DNA from 2 places in the Alteromonas sp. 07-89-2 genome. Region 1 is predicted to be linked to the other one. Evidence: predicted binding sites of a transcription regulator. Region 1 holds the regulator's gene; the other holds the start of a gene.
The links. The regulator MetJ, encoded in region 1, represses methionine synthesis genes. The targets are predictions, from matches to a motif close to TAGACGTCTAGACGTCTA.

Region 1 (7,565 bases):
TCAATTTCTCCTGACGATACCGTGTAAATGGTAAACAGCGCGGTCTTATCTATGCGGACTGTTATAAAGCATCGATAGTTCATTACATGTTATATCAGATGGTAACTGCGGGCGGCCTTGGTGGCAAAGTTTAATGCAGGCTTTATACAACAAAGGCGCATTGACTGCGCCTATTGAGGAGTGCTTCATTCAAAAATGTCAGCACGATCCTGATTGTTGTATGTATTAAGTGCCTGAGCGCACACCTAGCATGTGACAGATGGCGTAGCTTAATTCACTGCGGTTCAACGTATAGAAATGGAAGTGTTTTACCCCTTCTTTAGCCAATACCTTTACCTGATCCATGGCGATGTTAGCACCTATTAGGTTACGTGTGGCTTGGTCGTCGGCATCAAGGCCGTCGAACATTTTGTGTAACCATCCCGGCACATGAACATTTGTGAACCCCGCAAATTTCACCAGTGTTTGGTAGTTGGTTACCGGCAAAATACCCGGAACGATATCTAAGTCGACACCCGCTGCGGCTGCACGGTCTCTAAATCGAAGGTACACACTCGTATCGAAAAAGAACTGGGTTATCGCTTCTGTGGCACCTGCTTCTGCTTTGCGCTTGAGGTTTAGTAAATCAAACTGCGCATTTGGTGCTTCAGGGTGCTTCTCTGGATAGGCAGCAACAGAAATATCAAAATCGGCAACGTCTTTTAGCAAGGCAACAAGATCAGAGGCATACATCTCTGTTTTCTCTACTCCTGGCGGTAAATCGCCACGAAGCGCAACAATACGGCGAATACCTGAGTCCCAGTAGTCTTTTGCAATTTGCTTAAGCTCATCACGGCTAGCATCAACACAGGTCAAGTGAGGAACCGCCGCGACACCGGTTTGCTGCTGAATGCGTTTTACAACGTCGTGGGTTCTGTCACGCTCACCGCTATTCGCGCCGTAGGTTACCGACATGTAGCTTGGCTTTAGTGGCGCTAGACGTTCAACTGACTTCCACAGGGTCTGTTCCATGGCTTCCGTTTTAGGCGGAAAGAATTCAAAAGATACATCAATATCACGCAGTTCCGACAGGGACTGGTTTAATGCATCGATACCTTGTGCGTAAGAAACCATGGCTTTTTCTCTCAAAAATGTATTCTTATAGACGTTTAGACGTCTAAATTAAAGAATATATGTCTAGACGTCAAGAGGTTTACACTGCTCAATTGACCTTTTCGTGAACTTGTTTAGAATTTCTCTTCATAACATAAAAAAGAGTAGACCGAGTTAGTACAATGGCAGAATGGAACGGTAAATATATTCACCCCTACGCAGAGCATGGCAAGAAGAGCGAACAGGTAAAGAAAGTCACTGTCTCTATACCTATTAATGTGCTTAAGGCGCTTACTGATGAGCGTACTCGCCGCCAAATCAATAATTTGCGTCACGCCACTAATTCAGAACTGTTGTGTGAAGCATTTTTACATGCGTTTACCGGTCAACCATTGCCTAACGATGATGACCTGCGCAAAGACAATCCTAATCGCGTACCGGCTGAAGCAAGACGCATTATGGAAGAAATGGGCATTGATCCAAGCTTCGAAAACGATGTGTCGGAAGACGACTGATATTTGGTATTAAAGAGAAACGGCGCTTTGTTGTAAGTTATTGCTAGTTGATAACCCACAACACGGCGCCGTTTTTTATGTACTTGTATTCTCTGAGCGCACTTTTTAGCAAATAAAGGTTGAGCACTAGCCCCTTCATTTTTTTGCCTTATGTACCAGAATTTTATTCTTCTGGGCTTTCAGGCACGCGTGCAACGCCAGATTCAATCGCAGCCTTAGATACCGCGGTAGCAATACGCTCGCATAAACGCGGGTCCATAGGTTTAGGAATAATGTACTCCTTACCAAATGTCAGACTAGTACTCTTACTGGCAGCTAGTACTTCTTCTGGTACAGGCTCCTTCGTGATAGCACGAAGGGCTTCTACTGCCGCTACTTTCATTTCATCGTTAATGGCCGTTGCACGAACATCTAGTGCTCCACGGAAAATAAACGGGAAACACAGTACGTTGTTAACCTGGTTAGGGTAGTCCGAGCGTCCGGTAGCCATAATAAGATCTTTACGTACTTCGTGAGCAAGTTCAGGCTTTATCTCAGGGTCTGGGTTAGAACATGCAAATACAATTGGGTTTTCAGCCATCAAGGCCAGTGTTTCTGGTGGTAAAACATCCGGTCCTGACACACCAACAAAAATATCCGCGCCTTCCATTACATCTTCAAGCGTACGCTTGTCAGTATTGTTAGCAAATAGCTTTTTGTGCTCAGTTAAGTCTTCGCGACGAGTATGGATAACGCCTTTTCTGTCTAGCATATAAATACGCTCACGCTGGGCACCACACTTTATAAGCAGTTCCATACAAGCGACCGCTGCTGCACCGGCACCCATACACACAATTTTAGCGCTCTCTATGCTTTTACCCTGAATTTCCAGAGCATTAAGCATGCCCGCTGCAGTTACAATAGCGGTACCGTGCTGATCATCATGAAATACCGGAATTTTACAGCGCTTAATTAGCTCTTGTTCAATCTCAAAGCATTCAGGCGCTTTAATGTCTTCTAAGTTAATGCCGCCAAATGTGTCAGCGATATTCGCTACCGTATTAATGAACTCTTCGGTCGTACGATGCTTCACTTCAATGTCAATGGCATCCAAGCCAGCAAAGCGTTTAAACAGAAGGGCTTTACCTTCCATAACAGGTTTCGATGCCAGTGGGCCTAGGTTACCCAATCCTAAAATCGCAGTTCCGTTACTGATAACGGCAACCAGGTTTCCTTTACCCGTGTATTTATAGGCGTTATCTGCGTCTTCGGCAATTTCTCTGACCGGTTCGGCAACGCCTGGGCTATAGGCAAGAGCAAGGTCATCGACGCTGTCTGCTGGCTTAGATAACTCTACGCGGATTTTTCCAGGTGTGGGTTTGGCGTGATAGTCGAGTGCGTGTTGTCTAAAATCTGACATGTAAAAAGGTATCCTTAGATGTAGGGTTCATCGGTGTTTTCGTTCACGCTCTGTAGCTATTTTATTGTCGTTATAGTTATAGGTAGATAAACGTAAGCGCGTTACAACCAAATAATGACAAAGTGATTATAAATAGTTGTTAGCACTAGGGTTTGTTGATCTTTGTTTTACAGCAATCATCAATAGGCCCCAAGGTGGCATGTGGAAAAGCAGACTAGGCGTTAACCTTTACTGATTTTGTTCACATACCTTAATGGATACAAGCCTCTGGTTTATGTACCCAAAAGCGCCACAAGTCTTGAAAGTAATGCATTATTCACAGAATTAATGCTCACTATCAAAGTGCCGATCGCAACTCTAACACAGCCAATCACTGTGTACATATCTGATCAGAATTCTCATATACCAATGTAGGTTAGGCATACTAATTAGACCAGTAAAATGGGGCTATAATTGCCATTCATGCTATTTATTTTGACTTGTTATAACATTCTGTAGGTCTATTGTGTGGAGGGGGAAAATAAAGCTATCAAAGGGATCTACGTTCTCATAAATGCATTGGACAGAAACCCAAATCAGGAAAATAGAATGCAGGGAGACACCTCGTTAATTCTCCATCCAATATTTCTGATAAAATCCTGTGAAAGCCCACTCAAAATTCGCGCTGAAGGCGAGGATATGACAGAAAGAAAACTAATAACCGTGTTAACCGATGTGTGTGAAAGCGTAAAATCTACCAATAATGGATTTGTTTGGCTAACTCACGTAGGACATTGGAGAGCGCCGCAAGTGATTGCCGTGTTTAATACTGAGCAGGAGAAGCAGCGGGCGTTAACTAATGGTTGGGATATAGACTTCATAAACCAAGTGAATATTGCTTTGGCGTCAATTAAGTCAGCACCCGTTGGTATTTATTTTGATAGCGAAGAACAGTGTAAGAAAGTGAGTGGCGGCAATTGGGATAGGCATTTATCTAATGTTAAAAACCTTCACTGAGTTCAGGTTACGCTGGATGTTGTAAATTAAGCTAAAAACGTTTTCAGAAAGGCGAGTTGCAGGGCTTGTTACACTGGCTAGGTACAGGCCTGACGTAGGATAACGGCGGTAAAGCGCTGTTTGGCACACCTTGTTTGTGTGAAGCGTGAATTTTAAGCAATAAAAAAGCGCCATAAAGGCGCTTTTTTTGAACTGGATATCAGGCTTACTTTTTGCCCAATGCACCGAAACGCTTCTTGAAGCGATCAACACGACCACCAGTGTCAACGTTACGTTGCTTACCAGTGTAGAATGGGTGACATGAAGAACATACGTCTAGGTTGATGTCTTTACCAAGCGTAGAGCGAATGTTCATTACGTTACCACATGAGCAAGTTGCTGTGATTGCTTCGTATTTTGGGTGGATATCTTGTTTCATTGGGTTACCTCACATAATAAGGCCGTATCGCTATACAACCCGAAGTCGCACACCATACGTTACTTAATTCAAATGATAAGTCGTTCAAAGAACAGCCTATCGCAAAAGAGCGGCGCATAATAAAGGATGGCAGGGCCTTGATCAAGCGGTTTTTGGCCAAATGCTAAACAAGAGAGCTAGACAAGGCAGCCGTATAAAAAGGCCAAACAAAAAACATTCCTTTTATGCTTACCTGTAAAGTATGTTTAAATATTTGTCTTTCAAGGCTGGGCCAGATGCTCTAGTGGCAAAATCATGCGCCAATAGCAAAATGTGTAGCTAGCTGTTAGCAGCGCAAACTGCTGTAACGTATAGGTCTGCAAGAAGCCTCAGTATAATTAGTTTCAACATAAGAAGCTTAGTAAGCGCATTACGCGCTGTAACAATCGTCAAATAAGGTAGAACCTTCGCAATGGCCTTTATCCAAGTTGCCGTGCCAGTGCCGCTGCGCCAACTTTTCACGTATACCCACGATAACGCACTAAGTGCGGGTGTAAGAGTGGTTGTGCCTTTCGGTCCGCGCAAACTTGTGGGTGTAGTTGTTGAAACCCTACACAAACCTGAAAGCGACATTGAAAACTCCAACAAGCTAAAAGCCATTGAGTCGGTACTGGACGATACCCCCATTATAGAAGAGGTGTTGCTGAAAATGGCCCAATGGCTGTGGCAGTACTATCATCATGCGCCGGGTGAAGTGCTACACGCCATGCTGCCTGTTTTATTGCGCAAAGGCGAGTCAGCAGCGCCAACACCTCAAGACATGCTAATGCTTACCGAAGAAGGTAAGCAAACGACTGCAGACACGTTATCGCGGGCGCCTAAACAACAAGCCTGTTTTACTGCAATGGCTGGTGGTGCCTTATTAGCATCCCAAGCGCGCAAGCAGTATGGCGCACCTGCGGTCAAAGCGCTCGTCGAAAAGTCATTGATAAGCATTGAAGAAGTCGCGCCTGAATTTAAGTCAGGCAGTTGGCTTGCCTCGTTATCGGTGTCTGAAAAGCCAATTCCAGATACTGAGCAGTCGGTTGCCATTGCCGCACTTAATCGTCAGCAGGGCAACTTTGCGGTAAGTTTGCTTGAAGGGGTTACCGGTAGCGGTAAAACGGAAGTGTACCTTCAAGCCATCGAACCCTTACTGTGCGACGGAAAACAAGTGCTTATACTTGTGCCAGAAATTGGGCTGACGCCGCAAACGGTGTCACGCTTTGAAAAGCGCTTTGGTATTGCAGTGGGCGTTTTACACTCTCAGCTTTCTGATAAAGAACGGCTACAGGTGTGGCAGCGAGCAAGAGCTGGTGAACTTGGGATAATCATCGGTACTCGCTCGGCTATTTTCACCCCGCTGCACAACCCCGGCATGCTGATTGTGGATGAAGAGCACGACGAGTCTTTTAAACAACAAGATGGACTTCGCTACCACGCCCGTGACTTGGCAGCTATGCGGGCTAAGCAGCACAATATTCCTCTTTTATTAGGCAGCGCCACGCCCGCACTCGAAACACTTAATAATGCGCTAAGCGGTCGCTATGCCCATTTGCAGTTAACTAAGCGAGCGGGAGGGGCGAAAAGCACGCATCAGCATGTGTTGGACGCGCGTGACCAACCCATTCACTACGGTATTTCGCAAGGCTTGCTAACGATAATGCGCCAGCATATCAACGCGGGAAATCAGGTATTGGTGTTTGTGAATCGCAGAGGTTATGCGCCAGCGCTGCTTTGCCATCACTGCGGCGAAACCGTCATGTGTAAGCGTTGTGACCGCCCGTATACGGTGCATAAAGCGCAGAACCGTTTGCAGTGTCATCACTGCGGCGGTATGCGTTCAATGCCATCAAACTGCGAAGCGTGCCATCACAATGAATTAGTTACGGCGGGTACGGGCACCGAGCAAGTCGAGCAAGGGCTTGCAAGCTTATTTCCCGGTGTTAAACAGGTACGAATAGACAGCGATACCGTGCGGGGCAAAGATAAACTGCACCAGACGCTAGATGCAATAAACCGCCAAGAGTACCAGCTGCTGGTAGGTACCCAAATACTATCAAAAGGTCATCATTTCCCGCATGTAACCTTAGTGGCGGTGCTAGATTGTGATGGCGCACTTTTTAGTGCCGATTTTAGAGCACCAGAAAAGCTCGCTCAGCTTGTAACTCAGCTTGCTGGAAGAGCAGGGCGCGCCAGTAAACCTGGTGAGATGTGGCTTCAAACTCACAACCCCCATCACCCTTTGCTACAAGATTTAGTGCACAATGGCTATGGGCATTTCGCCAGACACGCTTTAATGGAGCGTAAAGCGGCGGGGCTGCCCCCTTTTATTAGCCAGTTTGTCATTCGCGCAGAAGCGACCGACAGCAGTTTGGCCTATCGTTTTTTACAAGACAGCAAGCAAGTATTTCTCCAGCAGCATGCCATTGAGCTAAATGGCCCGTTTCCTTGTCTAATTGAAAAGCGGCAAGGTAGGTTCCGGTTTATGCTGATATGTAGCCATGAAAAGCGTGCGCCGCTTCACAATGCGCTGCGTTTGGCGCTGCCATTTTTACAGGCGTTGCCACAGGCAATGAAGGTAAGGTGGTCGATAGATATTGATCCTACCGATTTCAGTTAGCTTGTTGGGTAGCAATACGTTAAAATTTCCGCAGGATTGAAGTGCAGGAAAGCTGCTGCTTCATAAAGATTTGGTATATGACGTTTTCTTACGCATACAAACAACGATAACAAGTAGGAATATTGCCGACTATGGCTCAACGCGATTATGTCTCTCGTGGACGCTCTCCTCAAAAAAAGAAGCCGGCTGGTAAAGGTAGAAAACCAGCCAGAAGCGCGCAATCAAATGCGCAATCTAATGCCCCGGTTTCTGGAAAACTTCCTATTGTGCGCCTTGTTGGCGTATTCGCATTGGTGATTGGCTTTGGTGCATTTTTGTGGTCAATAAAAGACAATGTAGAAGACGACGTGGATACACAAGCTTCACGACCTGTGGCTCCTACAGAAGAGACGTTACCTGAGCTTCCTGAAGAAGAATGGGAGTACATTAAGACCCTTCCAGGATATGAAGTAGAAGTTGAGGTCAAAGAGCAAGAAAAATCTGACAAACGCTATTTAATGCAGT
Region 2 (7,565 bases), on a different contig from region 1:
TTGATATTAATTGATCTTAGTCAAAACTACTAATTAGTTGGTAATCTCACTAAATAATGTATTTAGCAGAGCATAAAGAAATCATCAAATATCACTAACCATTTGAAAGATATAGACTTTAAATATTGGCAAGGCCATTGCTCTACCTTAGGTATAACAGCGAGTATCGTTAGCGTCTATCTGACAGTGACACTACAACGCATTGCAGTTTGCTTCGAGCACTTTCGTTAACGCGTCACACGTAAATTAAGGAATAAACAATGTCTAAGAAACTATTACTTTCAGTTGCCCTTACCAGTGCTTTAATGAGCGGCCACGCATTTGCGCATGACAGCAGCTTTCAAAACAACAGTTGTGACATGGAGCTTGATGGTCATATTCAATATTACCAAGGTGACCTAACGGTACAGATGGACAATGGCTCAGTGATGACGATTGACTCCCATCACAATATGACCATTAACGGCGAACCAGTATCGCTTGACAGCGAACAACAGCGCTGGGTAAGTGAATATTACAACAACATTGATATCGCCATCCCTATGACCTTGAATATCGCCAGTGAAGGGCTGCAAATTGCCAATGTGGCAGTAACTGAAGTATTTACTGAACTGTTAGGCGGCGATCAAATGGGTGATGATTTTCGTGAACTGTTCGACTCACTTGAAACCAAACTAAACACTTCATTCTATGATGACGCAGGCAATATTCGCGTTGATTCAACTAAATTCGATGAGCCAGGTTGGTTTGACGAAAGCTGGGAGCAAGAATTCGAAGCGCAAATTGAGTCTTTAATCAGTGAGTCTATGGGTAGAATTCTTATCGCCGTAGGAACACAAATGTTGTGGGAAGGCGGTGATATGTCTGAGTTTGAGCAAAAGATGGAGCGCTGGGGTGAAGATTTAGAATATCGCTTAGAAAGCCAAGCGGCTGCGCTAGAAGAAAAAGGTGATGCATTGTGTAAGGTACTGAAGAAAGCGGATTATGCCGAAGGCAAGATGCAGGCATCCATATCTGGGCTAGATGACTTGAACCTGCTAGATATTGATCAAGACAACCACCATGACCACAACGACGAAATGAAAATGTAGTTGGAAAATTCAGCGAACTAAACGCGCAGAGCGAAACGACTTACAACTCTAACCACTCACCTTAGAAAACCGACTGTAACCCAGTCGGTTTTTCATTTTTACAGTTAACGACAACCGCCCTTCAATTAATGTACTCTTAAGCCATAAACAAAGGGGTATTTAATCGATGACTCAAAATGTAGTAATTAGTGGCTACGGTTGGTTAGCCAGCTATGTGGGCAAAGCACTTTCAGGTAAGGTCAATATTGTTGGTACCACTCGAAGCCAACAGAAACGTCTCGCGTTAAAAGAGCAAGGTATCACCGCAATTGAATATGCCCTAGGCGAAGATACATCAGCGCTTTGTAACTACTTGCCAAACGCTACCTTGTTGCTAAATATTCCCCCTGGCAGGAGAAACACAGATCTCGCGTCATACACCAACAATATGCTGCAGTTGATAGACGCAGCCATCAATGTAAAGGTAGCGCATATTGTGTTTATCAGCACCACGTCGGTTTACGGCGATGCAACAAATGAGGTAGTGTCCGAAGTCAGCACTACACAGCCGCAAACAGCCTCGGCCAAAGCCCACGTGACTATTGAAGACTATTTATTGTCTAAACGAGGTCAGGTTGATATCAGTATTGTTCGCCTAGCCGGTTTAGTAGGCCCAGACCGCCACCCCGCCCGCTCGTTAAGTGGAAAACAGTTAGATGCAGGAAATAAGCGAATAAACCTTGTACATGTGTACGACATTGTATCTGCGTTGACGACCATCATTTGTGGCAAGCCGCTTAACGATGTTATTCACCTTTGCAGCTTGTCTCACCCTAAGCGCGGTATTTATTACGTGGATGCAGCGAAGGCGATGGATATTGATGCCCCGCACTTTTCTGATACTGAAGCAGAACCTGCTGGCAAGGTGATTGACGCCGCACAAAGCTGGGCAAGGCTAAATGTAACGCCTGTGTACGGTGACCCCTATCGCATGTTTTAGGCTTTACTCTTAGTGAAAATACATACTCTGACACAAACAAAAACGGCAAGCTTTAGGCTTGCCGTTTTTAAGTTGAGCTCGCTGCTAGCTCACGTCATTTCATGTAAAACCTGACTATCCGAATAGGCTCAACCCGAAGTATTTTACCGCTACCGTGTTTACAAAAATCACGAGTAAAATAAGTGGAATAAAGGTTTTCAGCGATATATCCACGTATTTTTCAAACCAACTACCTTTGTAACCACTGCTGCCCTCTTCCAAAGAAGCATTGAAGTTTGCACTCTTCCAACGATAAATAACAAACAAACAAATTAGCAAGCCGTTTAAAGGCAAAATCGTGTCGTAGAACACATCGTAAATGACATCAAATAGTGATTTATCTGCGCCAGCGTAGTGCATAAACGACGTAAGCATATCAACTTTACCGAATGACAACGCACTTAGGATGGCTAGCAAAATCATAATGCTTCCTAGCGACCCAAGCGCCCATTTACGGCTTACACCTTTTTCATCCATAAGCGCCGCAACAGGTACTTCAAAAATAGACACTAGCGACGTAATTGCCGCAAAGAACACTAATAAGAAGAACAAGCTAGCGACAATCGATGCGCCCATATATCCAATCGAGTCTTGTAACGCTAGAAAGATACTAGGCAGGTAAGTAAAAATCATGCCCACTGACGATTCACTTAAATCATCAGGGTTAATGTCTGGGTTAAAAGAGAAGATGGCTGGAAGGATCATCAAACCCGCAGTGAACGCCACGGCTGTATCCGTCAACGCCACCAGCTTGGCAGCGCTCGGTACATCTGCACGCTTATCAATGTAGCTCCCGTAGGTGATAAGAATACCCATGCCCAACGATAGAGAGAAAAAGGCCTGCGATAGCGCACCATTCACCACTTCAGCAGTGATTTTTGAAAACTCAGGAACAATGTAGAACTCAACGCCAGCCATCGCATTTTCGCGGGTTAATACGAAGATAACGAGACCGATTAGCATCACGAAAAGCGCAGGCATGAGCAGCTTTGCCGCTTTTTCTATCCCTTCTTTTACACCGCCTTGAAGGATGAGGTAGACCACACCAACAACGGCCGCCATATATAAAAAGATAGCTTCTGAGTTAATAAACAGCCCAAAGGTTTCTGGGTTAGCTAACTTGTCTAGATTTCCGCTTACTGCTTCGAACAAATAGCCGAAAAGCCACACAGTAATAACCATGTAGAAAACGGCAATCATGAATGGCGTAGCAATAGCTAGCCACCCCGCGACTTTCCATTTCTTTTCATTACCGCTTATATCACTGTATGCACCAAGCGGGTCTTTTTTAGCATGGCGACCTACTGACATTTCCGCCAGCATTACCGGTAAACAAATGGCAAAAACGAAAATAGCGTACATTAAAAGAAATGCACCACCGCCATTTTTAGCTGCACCGACAGGAAACCCTACCAAATTACCTATGCCTACCGCAGAACCTGCAGCTGCCAAAATAAAACCTATGCGCGATCCGAACTGTTCTCTGGCCCCGCTCATATCCCTTCCTCTTGTTGAGTTATTGTTATAGCAGTTCGCCGTATCATGCCTTGTGATGCACAAACACGTCGTGTGCTCACAATTTATGCTGGTTGTCGGTACTTACTATTCGTAAGAATCAAGCCGAGCGAACTGGTATTATTTATTATCAGGATGGCGTTTGTTGTTATGACTCACGTGTGGCGTCAACGCGTTGTATTGCTACCTCTATGGGCTTATCAATACGCTGCACCATTCCCAAAAATAGCATGGTAACAGCAGTGAAATAAAAAGTCTTGATGTTGGACTTGCTGAAATGATGTTAGACCGTATCACCAAGTTACCACTTCGCCATTCCAGTCGATAAAATGACAAGCTTGGTCTCGATTAAGCGCCGAAAGGTGGTGAATGAGCTGTTTAGCGGTAAACTCAGGCGTGAACAATTTCTTGGCGGCGACGTTCTTTTGAAAAGGCTTAGAAAGCCCCGTATCAACCGTCCCAGGGTGATAACAAACAAGCATCACGTCTTTCAATCTGCGCTTGTATTCTACCGACGCCGTTTTAACCAGCATGTTGAGCGCCGCTTTCGACGCGCGGTAGCCGTACCACCCTCCAAGTCCATTATCTGAAATACTCCCTACTCTCGCGCTTAAGCAAACAAGGGTTGAGCCTTCTTTACTCATTATATTCACCAAATGCTTGAGCCACATTGCGGGAATAATGCTGTTAGTTGAAAAATAAGCCGCTAAGGCCTGCTCGCTGACATCTTCCAAACGTTTCTCAGGATGAATGCCATCGCTTTCGTTATGCAAAAAACCGGTTGTTATTACTACCGTATTTAACACAACCTGCTGTTCAGCCAGCTGTTCAACAAATTCGCTTATGTGCCTATCGTCCTGTTCGGCCAGCTGATGATAGGTAACATCCCCAGAATGATTGGTGTCAGATATAGGGGCGCGACTAACCGCGAACACCCTAGCACCTTCACTGCTATATTGCTCAATAAGCGCAGACGCAATACCGCCCGACGCGCCCACTATAAGGACGTTATTTTTCACTGGCTTCTCCTGGTATGCAGCGATCGCACTGGCGTTTTTTACCTGTTAACAGGTATGAAATGGTGTATCTATGCTTTGCGAATACATTGTAGAAAGCATCGGCTATATGACAAATAACAGGCCAGCGAAGCGGTGCATATAGCCAACCCATGCCCACGGCTTTCCATGCTTCATGAGTGACATCAAGGCCAGTTATCAACGTCCCGTCTTCACGAAGTCCGTGAATTCTTGCATTGAGTGCATGCCAATCCATGGTTGGATAACGGCTCGAAAAATCGGGGGCCTGAATATCTACCAATGTTAATTTGTTGTGCTTGTCTCTTTTTCTTAAATGACGCATTTCAGCGATACACAACGGACAATACCCGTCATAGAAAATAATCACGACCGAATACCTCTGCCAAATTTCGAACACGCTTATACGCATTCTTACCGGTTGCAAACTGCTTGAAAGAAAGCAGTTAACCTCACATGTTAAAACCTTTCACTTAGCTTGCACATTATTCTTATTTAATATTCGTTTATACGATAAAAAAACACGCTTGGATGACTTGTGTTGTGACCTACCCGCACCCACACTACAGACAAAGATTAAGAGAGGTTTTTACTATGGCAAATTTACAAGTCGCCACGTTGGCAGGCGGATGCTTTTGGTGTATCGAATCAGCGTTGAATAGCGTTGAAGGCGTGGAAAAAGCAATTTCTGGCTATGCTGGAGGCGAAAAGGCCGATCCAACCTATGAAGAGGTATGCAAAGGAAATACTGGCCATGCTGAAGTGGTACAAGTGACGTTTGATGCCGACAGCATTAGCTACCGTGAGATACTAGAAATTTTCTTTGCGCTGCATAACCCTACACAGCTGAATAGACAGGGCAATGATGTAGGCACACAGTATCGCAGCGCGGTTTTCTATCACGACGATACACAAAAAGCTGAAGCAGAAAAAATTATCGCAGAAATCACAGAAGAAGAGATTTGGCCCGATTCCGTAGTGACTGAAATAGTAGCAGTAAATAACTACTACGACGCCGAAGACTACCACCAAGATTACTTCAAAAATAATCCACAGAACCAGTATTGCTCTATGGTCGTGGCGCCTAAGCTTGCGAAGTTCAAAAAAACCTTCGCTTCTCGACTTCGCAGCGACGCATAAATAAAACAGCGATATTAAGCGCGCTATCAATAGTGTTAGCCAACAATAAAAAGGGTTGCTTAAAAGCAACCCTTTTGTTTTTCAATCTATTCGTTTTCTTATTATTCAAACCAAACGCTGTTAATTTCTAGTGGAAATAATAAAGGCGCTAAGTCTTCATAACGCTTCTTATGCGCTTCACACGTCGCGTTTTTAAGGTAGTTTTTCTCCCAAGGATCGTTGATGATCCACAAGGTATTTTCAATGGTCACTAGTCCTTCCATCGACGAATTATCCATTGTGTACTGTTCACACTTCTGGTCGCCGGCAACGTCGAACTTAATAGGGATACGCTTTGTTGGCTTATTGCCATTCACATCAATTACCCACAGTTCATTGTCGTTTCTTGCTGCGCCAAACAAATAGGATGCGCCGGTTGAATGAGTATATAACGCCAGTCCATTGATAGGGTGATTACCTGAAGTAAACGAAGGAAGTTGAAGGTTAGGCTCGCTCACTGTGGCAAAATCATTCGACGAGAAAAAGTCTTCATCAACAGCCAATGTAAAAATTCTTGGCTGTCCTGCTTTATCTTTCTCTAGCGCCAGATATAACGTGCCGTCTTCAGCCATCGTCAACCCTTCAATGCCGTCGTTGGGGAAGTTACCTACTTCGAACTCTTGCGGAAACTGTAGTGGGCGCACATCCGACATTTCAACCGAGCCATTATCTTTTCGTGTCAATTTTACCAACAAGGTGGGGTAATCGGTTGACCCTGTTTCCTCGTATTTGGTTTCACAGCGAGGGCTTAATGCGCCGGTACGGGTAGCATCTTCGGTAACCGTATAAATTACATTGGTGTCTCTGGGGTCTACGGCTAGCGCTTCTAAATCAGGTTGCTCACTCAAATAGCTATAAAAGCAGCTTCGGCGCACGGTGTTGGAAAATGAAAAGCGTTCGCTCGATGCGCTCAGCGTTGCGGTATCTGGTGAAATGCTATGAAGTTTCAACTGTTGAGTGGTATCAGCGCTAGCATCTGCGATAGTGACAAGTTGACCGTCTAGCACCACTAACCCTGAGGTTTGAGGATCAAACATAACGTTGCCTTTTTCATCAAGGATCCATTGACCCACAGTGACTTCTGTTAAGTCTTGAGGTTCAGGAGTAATAACAACGTCTTTCGGCTCGCTACAGGCGCTTATCAGTAAAGTGGTTAGCACAGCACTGGTTAAATATTTTAGCATAGTGTGAAGTCCTCTCTCCGTTTATTAAGACGAGAGCAAAAGGTAAAACTGAAAAAATTGTAAGGGAGTATATCGAGCATACCGTTTATTCACAAAAAAGAGTAAGGTTATGCGATAGACATCAGGTTTGCTGAGTACATATATGATTTGGCAACGTTAAATAGTCGTGCTGTCATCATGTTTTTAATTAATGTGCAGCATATTTAGTTAACACGCTTACGTGTATTAATATTGACGAAAATTAAAGGAGAGCGTCATTTCTACGCAGCACTTGCCCCAAGTTATTGCAGGTCCGATAGTAAGAAAGGTGACATCTACAGAATGTCATATTTGGGTAGTAACCAGTAACGCCGATTCACCTACGCTAAATCTATCTGCAAATGAAGTCGTCGTCATCGGCAATTGTCAACGCGAAACCATACGCGTAGGTAAGTACGCATTTATACACTTGCTCTCTTTCACTTCGTCAGAGCCCTTCGAAGATACTGCGCGGATAGGTTACTCGCTATCTTTTAGCGACGATGCTCAGCAGGCTTCATGGGAA

Region 2: the regulator MetJ is predicted to act here: its motif matches at 5,158-5,175, upstream of msrA (peptide-methionine (S)-S-oxide reductase MsrA).

The regions. Positions count from the first base shown of each region.
Region 1 covers NZ_VTYM01000005.1:152,999-160,563, reverse strand. The annotation lists gene metF (methylenetetrahydrofolate reductase) at 226-1,113, opposite strand; gene metJ (met regulon transcriptional regulator MetJ) at 1,275-1,607, shown strand; gene F0261_RS05615 (malic enzyme-like NAD(P)-binding protein) at 1,771-3,006, opposite strand; gene F0261_RS05610 (hypothetical protein) at 3,685-4,002, shown strand; gene rpmE (50S ribosomal protein L31) at 4,208-4,420, opposite strand; gene priA (primosomal protein N') at 4,872-7,061, shown strand; gene F0261_RS05595 (cbb3-type cytochrome oxidase assembly protein) at 7,193-7,565, shown strand, end outside.
Region 2 covers NZ_VTYM01000024.1:97,183-104,747, reverse strand. The annotation lists gene F0261_RS15530 (DUF2884 family protein) at 261-1,091, shown strand; gene F0261_RS15525 (NAD-dependent epimerase/dehydratase family protein) at 1,258-2,070, shown strand; gene F0261_RS15520 (sodium-dependent transporter) at 2,185-3,606, opposite strand; gene F0261_RS15515 (SDR family NAD(P)-dependent oxidoreductase) at 3,918-4,643, opposite strand; gene F0261_RS15510 (thiol-disulfide oxidoreductase DCC family protein) at 4,633-5,028, opposite strand; gene msrA (peptide-methionine (S)-S-oxide reductase MsrA) at 5,253-5,798, shown strand; gene F0261_RS15500 (hypothetical protein) at 5,900-7,021, opposite strand; gene F0261_RS15495 (alkaline phosphatase family protein) at 7,293-7,565, shown strand, end outside.